DNA from 2 places in the Paenarthrobacter sp. YIM B13468 genome. Region 2 is predicted to be linked to the other one. Evidence: predicted binding sites of a transcription regulator. Region 2 holds the regulator's gene; the other holds the start of a gene.
What was found. The regulator LexA, encoded in region 2, represses DNA repair genes until DNA is damaged. The targets are predictions, from matches to a motif close to TCGAACANNTGTTCGA.
Positions count from the first base shown of each region.

Region 1 (4,414 bases), on a different contig from region 2:
GCCAAGGAAGCGTCAGGCCCGGCAGTACCAGCGTGGCCAGAAGCACGGCGCATGCGATGACCAGGATTTCGTGCCGTGCGGGAAAGTCACTCCCATCCGGCAAGGTCACCGGGAGCGCCAAAGCGAGAGCCAGTGTGGCCAGCCCACGCATTCCACACCACGTCAGGATGAGTACTTCCTTGGGCGAGGTTGGCTGCAGGAGATTTCGTCGCTGGTGGGCGGTTAGAGCTAGAAGACCGAGCCATAGGTAACGAACAACGAACACCAGGACACAAATCACCACGGCAACGCCGATCATCCCGAAAATCGCCGTCCCCTCGTCACGGATGACGTGGCGGATCTCCAAGCCCACCAGGCCGAAGGCCAGTCCGGTCGCCAGAAGCTCCACCACGTCCCAGAACGCTGTCCGCGTGATGCGCTCAGCAGCGTCCTGCGGCCGTGCGTGCCGTTGCAGTTCCAAGGCGGTCACGACGACGGCCACCACACCTGACGCGTGCAGCTCTTCCGCCAGGATGTACGCAGCAAACGGAACCACGAGCGTGACCGCGCTGCGTGCCACCATGGACGTCACAAGCTTGGTAATGAACTTCGTCAGCCAGCCCATGGCGATGCCGATGACCACCGCCAAGGCCGCACCCACCACGAACTGCAGGATGACATTAGGCCCCACCTCGCTACCGGAGACCGTAGCGGCAACCGCTGCCTGGAAGATCACGATGGCGGCGGCGTCATTGAAAAGGCCCTCGCTCTGCAGAACGGTAATGAGCCGCCTGGGCATGTGAACCCGGCCAGCCACGGACTCCACTGCAACGGGGTCCGGCGGCGCAACCATGGCTCCCAGGGCAATCGCTGCCGGAATCCCGATGCCAGGAATCATGAGCCATGCAGCACCAGCCACCACCGCGGTGGAAACCACCACCAAGGCGACAGCCATGAGTAGCAGCGTCCGCCACCGCACGCGGAAAACGGCCCAGGAACTCTTCTGCGCAGTGGCAAAGAGCAACGGTGGGAGGAAGATCGGCAGGATCAGTTCCGGTGAAATCTCAAACTCAGGGAAGCCTGGTATGAACGTTAGTGCAACAGCCAGGAGCAGCATCAGGACCGGATAAGGAAGCCGAAGCCTGTCCCCCAAGCCGACGGCCAGCACCGTGGCAAGCAGCAATCCGATAATGAGTGCCAGCTGATCCATGTTCCCGCTTCCCCAGAAGTTGTACGAGCTTTCCCCAGGCCTGGCCTGCGGAAGCTACCTACCAACCTATCCCGGGGTCCACGGATGCCTTGCCACGTTAATCCGCGGTCAGGGCATCCACCACGTCAACTGTTCCATCCTTGAAAGTGATGGTCCGGTGGATAGTGCCAGGAAGTTCCAGGACGGCAGCGGCCACCAGGGCGACGTTGGCACGGGACGTCCCGGTGCCGTTGCCAGGGTTTGCCGGGTTGACTTCGATCAACCCGGACGCCGGCTCCTCTGTCAGGGTTCCGGGTCCCAGCACCGTCCAATCCAGGCCGCTACTGCGCAGGTAGTCATCGGCCGCTGCTTTGGACTCTGCGTAAGGGAAGAAAGGGTGGTCCTGGGGAATGCCGTGATCCTTTGCACTTCCTATGTAGGACACCATCACGTAACGCTTAACGCCGGCTTCCTTGGCCGCGTCCATGGATCGGATCGCGGCGTCCCGGTCCACGGCATACGTCCTGGCCGGGTTGCCCCCACCGGCCCCCGCCGACCAGACCACGGCGTCGTGGCCCTTCAGCGCCTGGGCGAGTTCCGCCGTCGTCGAGTTTTCCACGTCCAGTACCTGCGCAGCGGCTCCAGTCTCCGTGACATCTGCCACATGGTCGGGATTTCGAATGAACGACGTGACATCGTGACCTTCGCCACTAAGAATCCGGGATAAATGAAGGGCCACTTTGCCGTGGCCGCCAATGATTGCGATTCGGCTCATGCACCCATTCTGTCCCAGATGGAAGGCGGCGCCGACGGGCAAACGAAAAGACCCCGCAGATGATACCTGCGGGGTCTTGCTCTGTAGCGGTGGGGAGGCTCGATCTCCCGACCTCACGATTATGAGTCGTGCGCTCTAACCAACTGAGCTACACCGCCACGAATGAGAAAAACCTGTGTCAAGCCGGTCAAAACCGCCTTGACACAGGCCCTCATTCAGAGCCCCCCACCGGAATCGATCCGGTGACCTCGTTCTTACCAAGAACGCGCTCTACCACTGAGCTAGGGGGGCAACGAGTAAATACTCTACCGGACGTTTTCAGAAGCTACAAATCGGCGAAAAACCGGGGAAAAACGGCGCCGACACAATTTGCGCAGACGCCATTTTCCTGATCCAGATACCGCCCAAATCAGGGCAGCCGGAGCACCTGTCCGGGGTAGATGAGGTCCGGGTTGGGCACGGTGTCAGCATTCGTCGCGATCAGGGCTCCGAGGTCCACCCCGAACTGCGCAGCGATGCCCCTCATGGTGTCGCCGGGCTCCACCACGACCTCCGTGACGCGCGGGGCGACCGGACCACGTTGTCCTGCCTCGGCTGCGGCCTCAGAGGCTGCCTGCTGGGCCATTGGCTGGACCTCCGGGGCTTCCGGCTCCACGCCCGCCTGCTCGGCGATCTGAGCGCCCGCAGCGTTGGCTGCCGCCTGCTGTTCCGCGGCCTGGGCTGCAGCGGCTTCTGCATCGGCTTTGCTCGAAGCAGAAGCATCGACGGCGGCAGCATCCTCTGCCGCCTGGGCCACAGCGGAGGGGTCGGCAGCCGGCTGGTCAGCTGGATCAACTGAGATGTCCGGCATGGTGGCCGCACCTTGGTTCCCGTGATCCTTTTCACCGGCATCCACCACACTGGCATCCGTGCTTGGGTGATCTTTCTCACCAAGGCCCAGGTTCTTCTTCAAGTTGTCGAGCAATCCCATCGGAACCCTCCTACATTCAGCGTGCGACCGTCAGGCTCTTCGCAGCTACGCCACGCGTAGCACCTCGATCGTACGGCGGCACTCCGGCCGTTCCAAGGCTTCCAAGACTTCCGAGGCCTGCACGGCCTGCAGGGGCGGTCAAGCAGCTATTTCATGGGCAGGGCTCTGTGGACGGGTACACAAATCCCGGTCTTGTTCGACATACCCGACGTACAAGGCGCCGTATATCGAACAAGGGCAGGGATTGAGGGGATTAAACGCCACAGGGGGCCGACCCGAAAGCCGACCCCCTGACGGGAACTACTTACTCTTTACCACTTGCCCTTGCGGTTGAAGTCGCGGTGTCCGCCTTCGCCGCCGCTGCGGGGCTTGCGGGCGCCGTCGCCGTGTCCGCCGAAGCGGGAGCCGCTGGACTGGCCGCGATCGCGATCGCCGAAGCTGCCTGCAGTGCGCTCGGAGCGGTCGCTGTACGTGCGGCCGCCGCGGTCGGCAGAGGAACGCTCGCCACCTTCGGACTTGCGGAAGTCCTTCTTGAACCCACCGCTGCCCTTGAAGTTGCCGCCACCACGGTTTTCGCGGTCGCCATAGCCACCACGGCCACCGGCGCCACCACCGGAGTAGCTGCCACGGTCGCTGTTGGGCCTGCGTCCGTTATCCAGCTCGAGGTGGATCAGTTCACCACCAATGCGGGTACGGGACAGTGCGCGCAGCTGCTCGGGGCTCAAGTCTGCCGGGAGCTCCACCAGGGAGTGGTCCGAGCGGATGTCGATGCCACCGATTTGTGCGGAGGAGATGCCACCTTCGTTGGCAATCGCACCCACGATGGAGCCCGGCATGACGCGCTGACGGCGTCCGACGGCGATCCGGTAGGTGGCGTTGCCCTCGGTCAGTGCACGGGTCGGACCACGGGAGCCGAAGCCGTCCTTGGAGCGTTCGCGCTTCTGGTACTCAGGAGCTGCAGGCAGTTCCTTGACCAGCAACGGCTGTCCGCCCTGTGCCATGACCGCGAGTGCAGCAGCGATCTCCGAGGCCGGTACGTTGTGCTCTTCCTCGTAGGAGGCGATGAGGTCGCGGAATGCTGCAACATCCTCGGACTCGAGGGTCTCGGTGATGCGCTCAGCGAACTTGCCCAGGCGCAGCGTGTTCACGGTCTCGGCCGTGGGCAGGTGCATCTGCTCCACCGGGTGGCGCGTAGCCTTCTCGATGGAACGCAGCAGGTACTTCTCCCGCGGAGTCATGAACAGGATCGCGTCACCGGAACGGCCTGCACGGCCGGTACGGCCGATGCGGTGGACGTAGGACTCGGTGTCGTGGGGGATGTCGTAGTTGATGACGTGGCTGATGCGCTCAACGTCAAGACCACGGGCTGCGACGTCGGTAGCAACGAGGATGTCGATGCGGCCTTCCTTCAGCGCGTCAACAGTGCGTTCGCGCTGCTGCTGCGGGATGTCGCCATTGATGGCGGCAGCCTGGAAACCGCGGGCCTTCAGCTTGTCAGCGA
Region 1 covers NZ_JBHZPI010000002.1:111,214-115,627, reverse strand. The annotation lists gene ACFX4T_RS02540 (Na+/H+ antiporter) at 1-1,189, opposite strand, end outside; gene ACFX4T_RS02535 (NAD(P)-binding oxidoreductase) at 1,287-1,943, opposite strand; tRNA gene ACFX4T_RS02530 (tRNA-Met) at 2,028-2,101, opposite strand; tRNA gene ACFX4T_RS02525 (tRNA-Thr) at 2,163-2,234, opposite strand; gene ACFX4T_RS02520 (LysM peptidoglycan-binding domain-containing protein) at 2,353-2,913, opposite strand; gene ACFX4T_RS02515 (DEAD/DEAH box helicase) at 3,225-4,414, opposite strand, start outside.
Region 1: ACFX4T_RS02520 (LysM peptidoglycan-binding domain-containing protein) is a predicted target of LexA. The motif match lies at 3,052-3,067, and genes of this name have one in related genera.

Region 2 (4,414 bases):
GAATCCCAGAGCTTTGCGCCCCGGACCGCCAAAGGCCTGCATAATCTGCTGCAGGACCTCGTTGGAGCCGTTGGCTGCCCAGATGTTCTCCGCGGAAAGCCCGTGTCCGAGGTAATCGGCAAGGGATTCACGGAGTTCCGTGAATTCGCGGTCAGGGTACCGGTTCAGACCGGTGGCCGCAGCAGCAACAGCCTGGGTAATCGCCTCTTGCACATCTGCCGGCACGCCATGGGTGTTCTCGTTGACGTTGAGCAAAATGGGGACGTCAAGCTGCGGCGCGCCATAGGGGCTCAATCCACGCAGGTTGGTCCGAAGGGGAAGGCGGTCAAGTCGCTCAAGCTGGTCACTCACCAAGACAGTTTAAGGTGCCGGTGCGACTGCAGAGTAACTGTGACGCCAGAGACGCCCACCCATAGGCCCACGGCCGCTCAATTGGCGGGAACGAACAGCTGCTGGCCGGGCTGGATGCGTCCCCCGCGGAGATCGTTCAACTGAATGATTTCTGCGATGACATCACGCGGGTCCCGCTCCGGCGCGGCCGCACCGGCGATGCCCCACAAGGACTGCCCGGGCTGGACAGTAACCGTAACGGCCACCGGCGGCTGAAGCTGACCTTGGGAATCAGAAGCTTTAGCCGGGGAGTTAATGAAGCCGGCGAGGCTCAGCAGCGCGGCAAGGAGCAGCATGATGGGGATCCCGAAGAACACGATCCTGCCGCGTTGGGTCAGCCGGAGACGCGCAGGAGCCGGAGTGTTGCGGAATTCATGGAACGTGGAGATTGCGGACATGAGCTGAGCCCTTCTGAGCGATTGCCTGCATCGGATGCCCGCTGCTGGCTGCCAATTCCTTGCGTTCGTTGGACCCGGCCCGAATATTCGAACACTTTCTTCGAACATCCGAACCCCGCTCAACTTTTATAGAACACATATTCGAACCTTGCTATGACATTTTTAGCACTTATCAACGAACGGTGTCGAGACTCGCTAGAACGAATGTTTGATAAACGCCTGTGCCTGGCCTAGGTTTGAGTGAAGAAACAGGCACTGTTTCAGTGGAACAGGAGGGTCTGACATTTTTCAGATCCAACATCCCCGGGCTCACTCCAGACGGTGACCGGGCGGAACGGAAGGGCATTGGCGAACATGGCAGCGAAAGCCACCGGCGGCGGGGTACCCCTGCGGAGCCAACAGCCTCAAAAGAGTCCCAAAAGCCTGACTGTCCGGCAGAAGAAAATCCTGGAAACCATCCAGCGGTCCGTCAATGACAACGGGTATCCGCCCAGCATGCGCGAAATTGGCGACACCGTTGGTCTCGCGAGCCTCTCCAGCGTCACGCACCAGCTCTCCCAGTTGGAGAAGCTTGGCTACTTGCGCAGAGATCCCAAGCGCCCCCGCGCCATGGAAGTACTTATGCCTTTGACCCTTGACGGCGGGACAATTCCCGGAGTGGAAGCAACTACTACCCTCCGCAGTGCAGGCGGACTCGCCGTGACGGAGTTGGCCAGTGCCAGCGACACCGCGATGGTGCCCCTGGTGGGACGCATCGCAGCCGGTGGGCCCATCCTCGCTGACCAGACGATTGAGGACGTCCTGCCCCTGCCCCGGCAACTGGTGGGCCACGGCGAACTGTTCATGCTGAAGGTCGCTGGGGACTCAATGATCGATGCCGCCATTTGTGACGGTGACTGGGTAGTTGTCCGCCGCCAGAATGACGCCATCAACGGCGACATCGTGGCAGCACTCCTGGATGACGAAGCCACGGTAAAGACTTTCCGCCAGCGGGACGGCCATACCTGGCTGCTCCCCCAGAACACGCAGTACGAACCGATACTTGGAGACCAAGCCACCATTATGGGCAAGGTCGTCTCGGTCCTGCGCTCCCTCTAGGGCGTTCGCCTACGTTTTCTTTGCGCCCAAGCGTTCCAGGACGCCGCGCACCACGTTGCGGTCCGTCGTAGCCCAAAATGGCGGCAAAGCGGCCCGCAGGAACCCGCCGTACCGTTCGGTGGAAAGCCGTGAGTCCAGGACGGCGACCACGCCTTTATCGCCGGTGGAACGAATGAGGCGACCTGCTCCCTGCGCAAGACGAATTGCCGCGTGCGTAGCTGACACCGCCATGAACCCGTTGCCCCCGGACTGTGCAACAGCTCGCGAGCGTGCGGTCATCAGCGGGTCATCAGGCCTCGGGAACGGAATGCGGTCAATCACCACAAGGCGGCAAGAACCGCCAGGGACGTCGACGCCCTGCCACAGGGACATCGTGCCGAAGAGGCAGGTGTCCGGTTCATCAGCAAATTGCTTCACCAGTGCTGCCATGGTGGATTCCCCCTGGCAGAGGATGTCCACATCCAGCCGTGGGCGCATCGCGTCTGCAGCTTCCTCGGCCGCCCGACGTGAGGAGAAGAGGCACAGGGCTCCCCCACCGGACGCACGGATCAGGTCTTCAAGCTCATCCAGTGCCTCGGGAGAAGTGCCCCTGCCGGGCTTGGGCAGGTGTTTGGCCACGTAAAGCACACCCTGCTTGGGATAATCAAAAGGCGATCCGACGTCCAACCCGGTCCAGCTGGGCGCCCCATCTCCAATGAGCCCCAGGCCACCTGCTGCGGGCTCAAAGGCAGATCCAATAGCCAACGTGGCCGAAGTAAGCACCACAGTGTGCCCTGCGAAAAGGCCTTCCCGCAGCCGGCCGGCAACGCTTAGCGGGGCGATGTTGATCAGTGCCGGCGCGGTCTCGTCCGGGTGCGAGTACCCTTGCTGGGGATCGAAGGTGCTGTTCCTGGAGAACCACACCACTTCGCGGTTCTCCTTGGCCGCGAGCATCCGCTCGCACAGTTCCAGAATGAGCATGAGCCGTGAGCGCGCAAGCTGCCTCCCGCCGTCGACGGCGTTTGAAGAGTCAGTCTTCGAGTCAGATAACGCGGCGCGGGTGGCATCGCGCAGTTGATCCAGGCAGTCCAGTTGTTCGTCGTTGAGCCCGTTGGGCAGCAAACCATTGGGAACTCCTGCAATGGCCATGTCGAGTCGATCGGCTGCCGCGTTCAGGGCGTCTACGGTAATAGCGGTGTGCTTGCGCGCGCTCGAAGCCGCGGCATGCACCATTGCCACGGACAGCTGACCGGTAACGGCCCCCGTCACCCGGTCCTGCAGCTCATGCGCTTCGTCAACCACAACGACGTCGTACTCGGGCAGGACAGCAAGCCCTTCGAAGGCACTCACGGCCAGCATGGCATGGTTGGTCACCACGACGTCGGCCTCAGCCGCCCGGGCCCGTGCCTGCTCGCTAAAGCACTCCTCGGCAAGTGGGCATTTTTGCGCTCCCAGGCACTCCATGGACGTCACGGAGACCTGCCGCCAGGCGCGGTCGGTAACGCCCGGCATCAGTTCATCGCGGTCGCCCGTGGCCGTCTTTTCGGCCCAGTCACGGAGCCGGACCACTTCCTTGCCCAATTGCGACGACGGGCCGCCAACCGCCGCTGCAAAATGCGGCACGCTGGTGTCCTCACCCAGGGAAAAAAGTTGGCCCTCGGACGGCTCTTCGCTGGGGAAGCCACCCTCCAGCTTTTGCAGGCAGACATAATTTGCCCGGCCCTTGACGAGTGCCACGTTCACGGGACGCTCAAGGGCCGGGCTTATGGTCTCCAACAGCCGGGGCAGGTCCCGGCCCACAATCTGTGTTTGCAGGGCCAAGGTAGCGGTGGACACAAGCGTCGGTTTGTCGCTGTCCATGGAATGGGCGATCAACGGAATCAGGTAGGCCAAAGACTTACCCGTTCCCGTTCCCGCCTGGACCAGCAAATGCTCACCGGACTCGATCGCCCTGGTGACTTGCCGTGCCATCTCGTGCTGGCCTGAACGGCTTTGACCGCCCATCCCGGCAACAGCTTTGTCCAACAGCTCGAGGGTAAATTTCTCCCCCACTGACTCGACGACGTCCGCCGCCACCTTCTCAACCATTGCTGACGAATGACTCCAGCTCGGCGGCCAATCCTTCACGAACCATGGCCACCACGCGGGTTCCGTTTTCCTCGTGCTCGAGGCTCAGGATTTCCGAATCGGAGTTGTGCAGCTTGTTGACCATGTCACCGCGGTCATACGGGATCAGCACCTCGAGGCGGACTCCCGGCCGCGGAATGGACCGGCTGATCTCTTCCAGGAGTTCAGGAATGCCCTGGCCCGTACGGGTGGAAACCACGGCGTGCCGCGGTTCCTTTTGCTTCAGGCGTTCCACCACGAAAGGATCCGCTACGTCCACCTTGTTCAGGACGATGATTTCCGGAACCTTGCGGGCGTCGACCTCGGTGAAGACAGCACGCACTGCCGCGATTTGCCCTTCCGGGTCCGGGTGGGAGGCGTCCACGACATGCAGGATCAGGTCTGCGTCCGCGACTTCTTCCAGTGTGGAGCGGAAGGCTTCC
Region 2 covers NZ_JBHZPI010000020.1:38,987-43,400, forward strand. The annotation lists gene ACFX4T_RS18100 (histidinol-phosphate transaminase) at 1-351, opposite strand, end outside; gene ACFX4T_RS18105 (LysM peptidoglycan-binding domain-containing protein) at 429-788, opposite strand; gene lexA (transcriptional repressor LexA) at 1,143-1,886, shown strand; gene ACFX4T_RS18115 (ATP-dependent DNA helicase) at 1,896-3,953, opposite strand; gene hflX (GTPase HflX) at 3,946-4,414, opposite strand, start outside.